DNA from 2 places in the Rhizobium sp. CFBP 13726 genome. Region 2 is predicted to be linked to the other one. Evidence: riboswitches for the same ligand, from Rfam matches in the RefSeq annotation. Region 2 holds a riboswitch; the other holds the start of a gene.
The links. Region 2 has a riboswitch for cobalamin ahead of IFT66_RS21110 (DUF1636 family protein). Riboswitches for the same ligand answer to the same signal wherever they lie in the genome.
Positions count from the first base shown of each region.

Region 1: another riboswitch for cobalamin. It lies ahead of IFT66_RS09745 (ABC transporter substrate-binding protein); the one in region 2 lies ahead of IFT66_RS21110 (DUF1636 family protein).

Region 1 covers NZ_JACYUU010000002.1:555,492-561,355, forward strand. Annotated here, with positions in the region: gene IFT66_RS09735 (ABC transporter ATP-binding protein) at 1-477, opposite strand, end outside; gene IFT66_RS09740 (iron chelate uptake ABC transporter family permease subunit) at 474-1,505, opposite strand; gene IFT66_RS09745 (ABC transporter substrate-binding protein) at 1,587-2,594, opposite strand; cobalamin riboswitch at 2,720-2,914, opposite strand; gene ftsZ (cell division protein FtsZ) at 3,208-4,203, shown strand; gene IFT66_RS09755 (GcvT family protein) at 4,279-5,864, opposite strand, start outside.
Region 2 covers NZ_JACYUU010000006.1:54,519-60,382, reverse strand. Annotated here, with positions in the region: gene cobN (cobaltochelatase subunit CobN) at 1-1,176, opposite strand, end outside; gene cobW (cobalamin biosynthesis protein CobW) at 1,198-2,235, opposite strand; gene IFT66_RS21110 (DUF1636 family protein) at 2,232-2,660, opposite strand; cobalamin riboswitch at 2,763-2,989, opposite strand; cobalamin riboswitch at 3,047-3,247, shown strand; gene IFT66_RS21105 (CbtB domain-containing protein) at 3,285-3,461, shown strand; gene IFT66_RS21100 (CbtA family protein) at 3,476-4,240, shown strand; gene cobO (cob(I)yrinic acid a,c-diamide adenosyltransferase) at 4,237-4,851, shown strand; gene IFT66_RS21090 (cobyric acid synthase) at 4,855-5,864, shown strand, end outside.

The DNA of each region.
Region 1 (5,864 bases), on a different contig from region 2:
CCGGGCCAACTGCACGCGCTGACGCTCTCCCCCCGACAGCGTATGCCAGAACTGCTCGCAGCGATCATCCAGCCCGACGCGCACCAAGGCTTCGGTCACGATCCGGTCGTCCTCTTGCGTCCACGGCGACAGCGCCGACCGGTATGGCGTGCGTCCAAGCCGGACCACGTCGATGACGGTGACATTTGCTTCGGTTGCCGAATGCTGTTCGACAACGGAAACGCGCCGGGCGAGCTCGCGTCGTGCGAAACCGCTCATCGGCTTTCCGTCGAGCGTGACCTTGCCGGCGGCGGGCGCCCTCAGACCCGCCAGCAGTCGGATCAGTGACGACTTGCCGGAACCATTAGGCCCGATCAACCCGAGCGTCCGGCCCTCATCGACCGAAACCGTCACTTCATCGACGATCACCTTGCGCCCGGCAAGCCACCGGACGGCGGTTGCGGCCAAGACCGGGGCGGAGACGGGATCGGTTGTCATGCGACCCTCCTTGCCCGGTAGAGAATGACGCAGAAGAAGGGAACGCCGACCAGCGCCGTCACCACCCCGATCGGCAGGATCTGCGGTGCGATAACGATGCGCGACACGATATCGGCGAGCACCATGAACAACGCTCCGATCAGCGCACAGGCTGGCAGAAGCCGGATATGGCCGGGACCGACGATAAACCGGGCCGCATGCGGGATGACCAGCCCGACAAAGCCGATCGCACCCACCATGCTGACGATCGTCGCCGTCATCAGCGCCGTGACGAGCAGCAGCACCACGCGGACCCGCCGGACGGCGATGCCGAGCGAACGGGCCGCATCCTCGCCGAAGGTAAACGCATCGAGCGCTCGCGCATGCCAGATGCAGACGATGAGCCCGATGGTGACGACCGATGCAGCCAGCGTCACCTCCGGCCAGCGGACGCCGGCAAGGCTGCCGAGCAGCCAGAACATCACGCTGCGCGCCTGTTCGGCATTGGCAGAGGTCGAGACAATGTAGGAGGTGAGCGCATTGAACAATTGCGAGGCGGCAACCCCGGCAAGAATGGTCCGGTCCGCCGTCTGGCGTCCGCTCGACAGCATCACCACGAAGACAAAGGCGATCAGCGCGCCGACAAAGGCTCCGGCGGAAAGCGAGATCGCGCCCGCGCCAAACCCGAGCAGCATGACGCTGACCGCACCGGTCGATGCTCCAGCCGAAATGCCGAGAACATAGGGTTCGGCCAGCGAGTTCCGCAGCAGCGACTGCAGGATCGCCCCCGACAGCGCCAGTCCGGCGCCGCAAAACGCCGCGACCAGCGACCGTGACAGGCGATAATCCCAGATCACCGCTTCCTGGATGCGCGGCAGTGCCATGGCGGTCAGACCGAGCCGGTTCGTCACCGCCGCAATCGTCGTCTCCATGGGAATGGTCATCTCACCGATCGCCACACCGGCGACGATGGCGACGAGAAGCGCTGAGAGCACCAGGAACACGCCTGCGGCACCTAGCGCCCAACGTCCGATACGGGATCGCGTCACTTGGGGCGCCTGGGCAGGTCGGGCAAATTCGCCTCATCGACGATGGCGGAAAAAGGGAAAGATATCATCTCCCGCCGCACCCTAGTTCGCAAGGCCGAAGGACTGGATGTCCCGGGCGAGTGTCTCGATGCCCTCGATCGTGCGGATCGTCGGGTTCATCGACTGGGCGTCCATCATCACGAAACGTCTGTTTTTCACAGCGTCCAGCTGGCTGACGACGGGATCGGTTTCGAGGAACTTGATCTTCACGGCCGGATCATCCGCGGCATAGCGGCGACGGTCCATGGTGGCGACGACGATGACGGAGGGGTTGGCCTCAGCAATCGTTTCCCAGCCCACCAGCGGCCATTCTTCTTCCGTCGTCACCACATTGCGGGCGCCGATCGTTTGAAGGATGTAGGCCGGTGCGCTGTTCTTGCCGGCGATAAAGGCATCGCCCTTGGTTTCCTTGCTGGAATACCAGAAGACGATCGGCAGGTTCTTCGTCTCCGCGCCCTTGATCGATGCGACGGCTGCGGCTTCGCGCCGTTTCAGGTCTGCGATCAGGGCGGTACCCTTATCCTCGACATCGAAGATCTTCGAAAGCTCTGAAATTTCGCGGTAGATCAGGTCCATCTTGAACAGTTCGTTGCGAACGCCATCCCCGCCATCGACATTGGTCTTCGCGACGCAATCGGCGGGCGAGACATAGGTGTTGATGCCGAGATCGGAAAACTGCTCGCGCTTGCCGACGGATCCCATCGGCCCGACATGCCACTCGAACTCCGCAGCGACCAGATCCGGTTCGAGACTGACGACCGATTCAAAGCTCGGGTCGTTGTCGGCAAGCCGTTTGATCTTCGCATCAACTCCGGCATAGGGCAAAAGCACCGGCCCGACCCAGACGGCAGTGCCCGCCACCTTCTCGGCCAACCCGAGCGAATAAAGCACTTCGGTCATGCCCTGACCGATCGAAACGATCTTCTCGGGCGCTTTTTCGAACGTGACGGGGCGGCCGCAATTCTCGATCGTCAGCGGGTAGCTGGTCGGCGCGGCAAAGGCGAATGTGGGAAGTGCCGCAACTAAGGCGGCGATAAGCCCTGACTTCATGTCCTGTCCTTTGGTGATCGGAAAAAAGGGCAGGACGAGGCCGCAGAACGGCTCGACGTCGACATGGCGCACGAGCGCATTGCTTGCGTCATAATCATCTCCCTGCCGGAACCCCTCGTCCGGTGTTGGTTGTCCATGCCACGGCAGGTCTCCTGACTTGCGGCTCGAACGCCTTCCATCGCCTTCCCGATCGGATGATCAGTGGTATCGATGGCTGGCTCGCCGCTTACAGTTGCGAGGGCAGTCGCGGACTTGGCCCGAAAGCCTCACCGCATTCCCTTTTCATCTGCGATTGCAGAACCGTAGCGCCCCAACTGATAGGGAACACGCCGATGCTTGTCCAGAGCGATCCCCGCGCGATCTCTGCCGTTGCCGAATGTAATAATATAACATACCAATTTACGCAACGGTCTATTTTGGATTGGTCGCGACCGTCGTGAGGCGCTCAATTCAGGGATGCTGTACATTAAATTGCGATGACATCGCCCTCACCCTACTCCTGCCTCTTTGGCCTGACAGCGCTCTGGTCTATGACCTTGCGGACAGATAGCCTGCGGGGCGATTCGCCGTCCTTCTGGTATGGGACGACCGGAAGGAGCTGAAGGAGACGAAGATGACGGATATTAAGAGCGGCTTGACCGAATTGAAACCGCAGATAACCGTGATCGGTGTCGGAGGCGGTGGCGGTAACGCGATCAACAACATGATCACGGAAAATCTCCACGGCGTGGAATTCATCGCCGCCAATACGGATGCCCAGGTTCTGGCAACATCCAAGGCGTCGCGCCGAATCCAGCTGGGTGCGCAGGTGACCGAAGGTCTCGGTGCTGGCTCGCTGCCGGATATCGGCCGCGCGGCCGCCGAAGAGTCGATCGACGAGATCATGGATCATCTCGCCGGCTCGCACATGTGCTTCGTCACCGCCGGCATGGGCGGTGGAACTGGAACCGGCGCTGCGCCAGCGATTGCACGCGCAGCACGCTCTGCCGGCATCCTGACGGTCGCGGTTGTCACAAAACCCTTCTCGTTCGAAGGGCATCGCCGCATGAAGACGGCCAACGAGGGTATCGAAGCCCTGCGTGAAGCCGCCGATACGGTCATCGTCATTCCGAACCAGAACCTGTTTCGCATTGCCGACGCCAAGACCAGCTTCGCCGACGCCTTCATGATCGCGGACCGCGTGCTTTTTTCGGGCGTCAGCTGCATCACCGACCTGATCGTCAAGGAAGGCCTGATCAACCTCGACTTCGCCGACGTGAAATCGGTGATGAAGGGCATGGGTCGTGCGATGATGGGAACCGGCGAGGCATCCGGCGATGGCCGCGCGCTGATCGCCGCCGAAGCCGCAATCGCCAATCCGCTGCTCGACGACATCTCGATGAAGGGCGCCAAGGGCGTGCTCATCTCGATCTCAGGCGGTACCGACATGACACTGTTCGAAGTCGATGAAGCTGCGAGCCGCATCCGTGACGAAGTCGAAGCCGAGGCCGACATCGTCGTCGGCGCGATCTTCGACAAGAACCTCGACGGCAAGTTCCGCGTGTCGGTCGTCGCAACCGGCCTCAACGGCAACCAGCAGGGCTCTTCGTCCTCTACTGCGCAGTACTAAGACCAGACTCAGCCAATAAAAAAACGCTCCGTGGATATCCGCGGAGCGTTTTTTGTTTGTCGGACCCGAAGCCGGTCAGCTTCTCGGCTTGAGGTTCTCAGGATCATAGAGCGGCTTGTAACCGACCGCTGCGACTTCCACCGGGAAGGCCTCGTTGAAATAATCCACCGTCAGTTTCCGGCCGACCTGGCAATGCGACCAGGGCAGATAGGCGAGCGCGATGTTCCGGCCGATGGTCGGGCCGTAGGCGATCGAGGTCGTATAGGAACGCCGTCCAAGGTCGTCGATTAGAACCTCGCCCGTGTCCGGATCCATCACCGGCAGCGAGCCGACCGGATAGCGGGCGACACCGGACGCATCGACATTGTCGGTCATCACGAGCGTGCAGAGCATCGCCGGCTGATGGTCGCGGGCCTTGTATTCGAGATGTTTCGCCTTGCCGCAGAAATCCGCTTCCTTGACCTTCGGACGGGCAAGATCGGCCTCGATCAGGTTGTACTGGGTCAGGAGATCGCCGTTCTGCAGGCGCAGGCTCTTTTCCAGGCGGCGTGAGTTGGCATAGGTCTCGACGCCGAAGGCCATCACGCCGGTGGCACGCAGCGCATCCCAGACGGCAACGCCGTCCTCGTATTTCATATGCAGTTCCCAGCCCTGCTCGCCCACATAGGAGATGCGGAACGCCGTGACATGCTTGCCGGCGATCTCGATCGGCTTGATCGCGGCGAAGGCGAAGTTCTCGACATCGAGACCTTCAGGGTCGGCCACGACCTTCTTGAGGTTTTCGCGAGCGTTCGGGCCCCAGATGCCGATGGTGATGAACTTTTCCGAGACATCGGTAATGGTGACGTCGAGGCCACGATCCTGCGCGACACGCTTCATGTAGAGCAGGTCCCGCGGCCCGGCATCGGCGCCGTTGACGAGACGGCCGCGATCAGCCAGGCGGAAGACGGTGAAATCGGCCCGCACCATGCCCTCGTCGTCGAGGAAGTGGGTGTAGATGCCCTTACCGATATTGCCGTCGCCGCCGATCTTGGCCGCACACAGCCATTCGAGCAGCTCGACATGATCGGGCCCCTCTATATCGACCATGTGGAAATGCGAGAGGTTGACGATGCCGCAATCCTCGCTCATCGCCAGATGCTCGGCATTCGACACGCGCCAGAAGTGGCGGCTGTCCCACTCGTTTTCGCGCGTCGGAACCCGGTCGCCGTATTTCTCCAGCAGATGCTCGTTGGCGGCGTAACCGTGGGCACGCTCCCAGCCGCCGAGCTCCATGAAGTAACCGCCCAGTTCCTTTTCGCGATCGTGGAACGGCGAGCGCTTGGCGCCGCGGCCCGTCGCATAGGGTTCGCGCGGATGAACGGCCGGGAAATAGATCTTCTGGGCAGCCTCGAAGGTGCGGCCCTCGATGAACTCTTCCGTCAGCTGATGCGGATAGAAGCGCGCGTAATCGATCGAGTTGTGGTCGATCTCGGTGCGGCCATCGGTCATCCAGTCGGCGATCAGCTTGCCATAGGCTGGGCCGTCCTTGACCCAGATGGCAACGCAGTACCAGAGCCCGCGCACCTTCTGGCTTTCGCCGCAGGAGGCACCGCCGCCGGCCGACACCTGCAAGAGACCGTTGAACGAATGCCCTTCGTTATAGCCGAGCTCGCCGAGGA
Region 2 (5,864 bases):
CAGACCGACGGCATAACCGGTGCGGCCCGGCGCACTCGGATAATCCGGCATCAGGACGACGAGTTTCCGCTTCGCCCGGGACACGGTCTTCATCGCCAGGAAGGCGGCGATCCGGTCTGCGAAGTGTTCGATACGGTCCGGTTCGGGCTGGTTGACGAGATCGGCCGTCTTGTCGCCTGCCTTGAACGAGATCGCGCCGGCAAGGATGCGGCCATCCAGTTCCGGCAGCACGACATGCATGGCAAGGTCGGAAGGGTTGAGGCCGCGGCGGCCTTCCATCCATCCGTCCCGCCGTGTCGTTGCGGTGACCAGCTGGAAGACGGGAATCCCTGAGCGGTCGAAAATCGTGTCGCCGTTGTCGTCGGTCGCACTTGCAAAGGCGGTCGTGGTGAGAATGGCGGCCGGATCGAGCTCTGCGATCGCTTGTTCGACAAAGCCGATGGTGTCCGCATCCTTCAGGCCGCCGACGAACATCGGCATCGGTGCGAACCCGCGGGCGGCCAGCGCCTCGTACATCGCGTCGATCGGGGCCGCATCATTGGCAAGCAAGGTGGAGCGGTAGAACAGGATCGGCAGCCGCTGCGCATCGGGCGGGAAGCCAGCAGTAAGCTCATCTGCGGTCGAGATGCCGTGGCCGGGCTTGTAGAAGCCCCGTTTCGGCATCGGCGTCGCGGTTGGCAAGCTTTGCGTATCGCCGCTTGCCAGCGCATCCAGGCGGCGCGCCAGAAGCTGCATATTGTCCGGCCCGCCTTCGCGGAAGAAGGCGAGAACGTCCATCAGCGTTGCATCGGGCACGGTCGAGGCAGCGGCCAGGCGGTCATCGCTGATGCTGCATTCGCCCGGCAGCATTGCGAGCGGGATCTTCTTGCGCTTCGCCAGCCGCGACAACTGATCGGCGCCATAGGCCCAGCGATCGTAGCCGCCTAGAATGCGCACGAGGATGAAGCGCGCATGGGCCGCGGTCTTTTCGAGCCAGAGATCGACGGACATCGGATGGCGCAGGTCGGAGATATTGGTAAGGCAGAGGCTCGCCTTGCCATTACTCCAACCCGCTGCGATGCCGTTGAGGTCACTGCCGGAAAAAGACAGCACCACCACATCCGCCGGCGACTGGTTGAGGTCGACCGGCTCGATCAGGTCGTCGAGCGACGACGAGGTGGTGGCGAGAATATGCATCCTTTTCCTTCTACAGCCCTCTTATGCCGTCAGCATCTTTTCGATCGCAGCCCGGTCTATGCCTTTTTCGCCGATCACCACGAGGCGGCTCTGACGGCTCTCGCCGGGGCCCCAGGCGCGGTCGAAATAGTGGTTCACGCGTGAACCGACCGCCTGCACCTGAAGGCGCATCGGCTTGTTCGCAACGTCGACAAAACCCTTGATGCGCAAAACGTTTTCCGCTTCCGCCGTGGCGGAAATGCGGGCAGCGAGCTCGTCCGCATCGGCAACGGCTGGAATATCGATGACGAAACTGTCGAAATCGTCGTGATCGTGGTCAAGCTCATCATCGTGATGGGTCTTGCGGTTTTCGATATCGTCCTCGACGGCAAGACCGAGACCGATCAGCACGCTCGGATCGACGGCGCCGTTTGCGGCCGGCACGATCTTCACCGCCCGTGGCAGATGCGCCTGGACACGGCCCTTGGCGGCGGCAAGCGATGCCTGGTCGAGAAGGTCGGTCTTGGTCAGCACAATCATGTCGGCGCAGGCGATCTGGTCCTCGAACACTTCCTCGACCGGATCGTCGTGGTCGATCGAGCTGTCCTGGCTGCGCTGCGCTTCCAGCGCTTCGTGATCGTCGGCAACGCGACCTTGCGCGAGAGCCAGACCATCCACCACGGCAATGACGGCATCCACGGTGACGCGGGCCTTCACGTCCGGCCACTGAAAGGCCTGGACGAGCGGCTTCGGCAGGGCAAGGCCGGAGGTTTCGATCAGGATATGATCGACGCGCGGTTCGCGGGCCAGGATCTGGTCGATCGCCGGAACGAAATCGTCGGCGACGGTGCAGCAGATGCAGCCGTTGGCAAGTTCGATGATGTTGTCATCTGGGCAGCTTTCGATGCCGCAGCTCTTCAACACGTCGCCATCGATGCCAACATCGCCGAACTCGTTGACGATGATCGCGAGCCGCTTGCCCTTGAGGTTTTCGATCAGGTGACGGATCAGCGTGGTCTTGCCGGCACCGAGAAACCCGGTGATGACGGTGCAGGGAACGCGGTCGAATGAAACGCTCATGAAGGCAGGTCCTCGTGGTGCTGGAATGGGGGAATGCGGGCCGTCATGCCCTTGCCGCGAAGGCACATGGGGCGGCCGCGAAGGGGAAGTAGACCGCGCTCGTCGTCAGCCAGCATCATCGCGCCGACCAGGATGTCCTCGACCGTGTCGAGCGACAGATGACCAAAGACATAGGACCAGCCGGAGCGATGGTTGAAGGCAGCACTTGGGCCTTTTTCGCAGTTGGCAAGGCAGGTGACGGGTTTGATGGAGAGCGGTTTGCCGGCGGCCGCCTCGCGAAGTGCCGCCATCAGGCCGATGCCCGGGCGCGCTTCGCTATTGGAAGCCTCGCGACAATTGGTGCAGACGAAAATCGTCACATCCGGCTCGCCGGCAAGGCCGTCTACGGACGCGTCGCGCTCGTCTTTTCGTTCGTCAATCACCATCGTGTCGCACTACCGCCCAAGTCAATAACATCGGGGTGCACGACAGGAAGGCAAGCCTATCCTGCAGAGTGAAAGAAGCTTTTCCGGAGCACCCCGCCCGGAAAGGCACGTTTTCGAACGGCAGGTCTCCTGGCTCGCGGGTCGTCACCATCCGCCTGCCTTCCCGGATTTCTCCAGTGGCTTTCGTGGCAGGATGGCTCGCCGCTTACAGTTGCGGGGGCAGCCGCGGCATTGAACCATGGGATCTTAAAGATGATCCCGGGCTCGCACCGCATTCTCTCTTAGCCCCTACCGTTGCCGGCAAGGGACCGTATCGCAGTCACCTAAGCCTTGTCGCAGGGCAGTGTCAATGTCGCAAAGGCGATTGCCCGTATGGGGAAACCGTCTATAGTGATCACGTCTTTGGTGCCCGAGAGGGCTCATCGAAGGGAATGCGGTGCGACGACATCTTGGCGTCAAACCCGCGGCTGCCCCCGCAACTGTAAGCGGAAAGTCTCTGCTCAACATGCCACTGGAGACATCCGGGAAGGCGGGTCAGAGGCGTTCGATCCGCGAGCCAGGAGACCTGCCGGAGACGATAGGCACAGTGAAAGTCCTCGGGTGGAGGGCAGAAAGACGACGTCCATGGTTACGAACTCTGCTGCCGGTGCAGCCAGCGTTTCCGCATCGAAAATCATTCCTCTTGGCATGACAGCCATACTCGGCCTGTTCATCGTCGGCTTTGTCGGCTTTTCGCATATCGAGGCTGTGCACAATGCGGCTCACGATACGCGACACTCGCTGGCCTTTCCCTGCCACTAAGAGGAATTCCTTAAATGTCGCTGTTTCGAAACATCGTCCTCACGGCGGTGATCGCAGGGCTTTTGTCCGGGCTCCTGATGACCGTGATGCAGAGCTTTTCGGTCGTGCCGCTTATCATCGCGGCAGAGACGTATGAACATGCCGGCAGCAACGGTGCCGGACATAGCCATGCTGCCGCTCCAACCGCCAGCGTTCCAGCACCAACTGCCGCTCAGCATGATCATGCCGAAGAGGCATGGGCGCCGGCCGATGGGATCGAGCGCTTTGCCTACACGACTGCCGCCAATGCGCTCTCTGCCATCGGTTTTGCGCTGGTTGCCATCGCCATTGCCGAAGCACTCGGCGGGTTTGGCGGATGGCGCGGCGGGTTGATGTTCGGCATTGCTGGCTTCCTCACCGTCAGCCTCGCACCCGGCCTCGGTCTGCCGCCGGAACTTCCCGGCATGCCCGTCGCCGAACTCGGACCGCGGCAGATCTGGTGGATCGCGACGGCAGTCTGCACCGCCCTGGCCCTCGGGCTGCTTGCCTATACCCGTTCCGCCCTTCTTGCGGCTCTGGCGATCGTCCTGCTGGTTGCTCCGCACATCATCGGTGCACCGCTGCCGCCGACCCATGACACCGCGGTGCCGATCGAACTGCATGCGCGGTTCGTCAATGCCGTCTACGCGACGAACCTCGTCTTCTGGGCCGCTCTCGGGGCGCTTTGCGGCGTCCTCCGCGAGCGTTTCCGTGCCGGCGAGGCGATTTCGACCACGTCCAAGGAGCTTGCAGTCCGTTGAAGGAAATCGATCAGACCACCGAGCAGCGCCACCGCGCCAAGATGGAGAACCGCAAGGCGGTTCAGGATGCGGAAGTCGCGGAGAAGACCGTCGAGAAGGGTCTCCTCATGGTTCATACCGGCTCCGGCAAGGGCAAATCGACGGCGGCCTTCGGGCTGGCTTTGCGCACGCTTGGCCACAACCGGCGCGTCGGGATCGTGCAGTTCATCAAGGGCGCTTGGTCGACCGGCGAGCAGCCAGCGCTTGCGGTGTTCGGCGACCGCATCGCCTGGCACACGATGGGCGAGGGCTTTACCTGGGAAACCCAGGATCTCAAGCGTGACATCGCCGCTGCCGAGAAGGCCTGGGGCATGGCACTCGAACTGATGGCCGACGAAACGATCGGCCTCGTCATTCTCGACGAACTCAATATCGCCCTGCGTTACGATTATCTCGATCTCGACAAGGTCGTCGCCCAGTTACAGGCGCGCCGGGCGGATCTGCACGTGGTCGTCACCGGCCGTAATGCAAAACCGGCTCTGATCGAGGCGGCGGATCTGGTGACCGAGATGACGCTCGTCAAGCATCACTTCAAGGCCGGTGTCAAAGCCCAGGCCGGCATCGAGTTCTGACGGGTGGTGGCTCGCGCTCTCATGTTTCAGGGGACAGGCTCGGATGTGGGCAAGTCGCTGGTCGTTGCCGGGCTTGCCCGCGTCTTCACGCTGCGTGGCTTAAGTGTCCTGCCCTTCAAGCCGCAGAACATGTCCAACAATGCCGCGGTCACCGCCGATGGCGGCGAAATCGGCCGGGCGCAGGCACTGCAGGCAAGGGCTGCCGGCGTGCCGCTCAGCGTCCATATGAATCCGGTTCTCTTGAAGCCCCAGAGCGAAGTCGGCGCCCAGGTGGTGGTGCAGGGAAGGGTCGAGGGCAATGCCAAGGCGGCCGAATACCAGCTTGTGAAGCCGAGGCTGCTTTCGCGGGTGCTTGAGAGCTTCGAGATCCTGAAAGCCAGGGCGGACCTGGTTCTGGTCGAAGGGGCTGGCAGCGCGTCCGAAATCAACCTTCGCCAGAACGACATTGCCAATATGGGTTTTGCCTGCGCTGCCGATGTGCCGGTGGTTCTGATCGGCGATATCGACCGGGGCGGCGTGATTGCCAGCCTCGCCGGCACGAAACTCGTCATCGATGACGACGACGCGGCCATGATCCACGGCTTTATCGTCAACCGCTTTCGCGGCGATCCGGCATTGTTTGCCGAGGGCATGCGGATAATCGGTGCGTTTACCGGCTGGCAATCGATCGGCCTCTTGCCGCATTTCGCCGATGCGGCTCTCCTGCCGGCAGAAGATGCGCTCGGCCTGACCCAGTCGTTTGCGCGCAAGCCCGGCGCGAAGATGCGTATCGCAGTGCCGATCCTGCCGCATATTTCCAATTTTGATGATCTCGATCCGCTGGAAGCGGAGCCGGATGTCGAGCTCATCAGGGTTCGCCGCGGCGAGGCCATTCCCGGGGACTGCGATCTCGTGCTTCTGGTCGGCTCCAAGGCAACGATCACGGATCTAGCGGCGCTGCGCGAAGCGGGCTTCGATACGGATATCGCCGCCCACCACAGGCGCGGTGGGCGTGTGCTCGGGCTCTGCGGCGG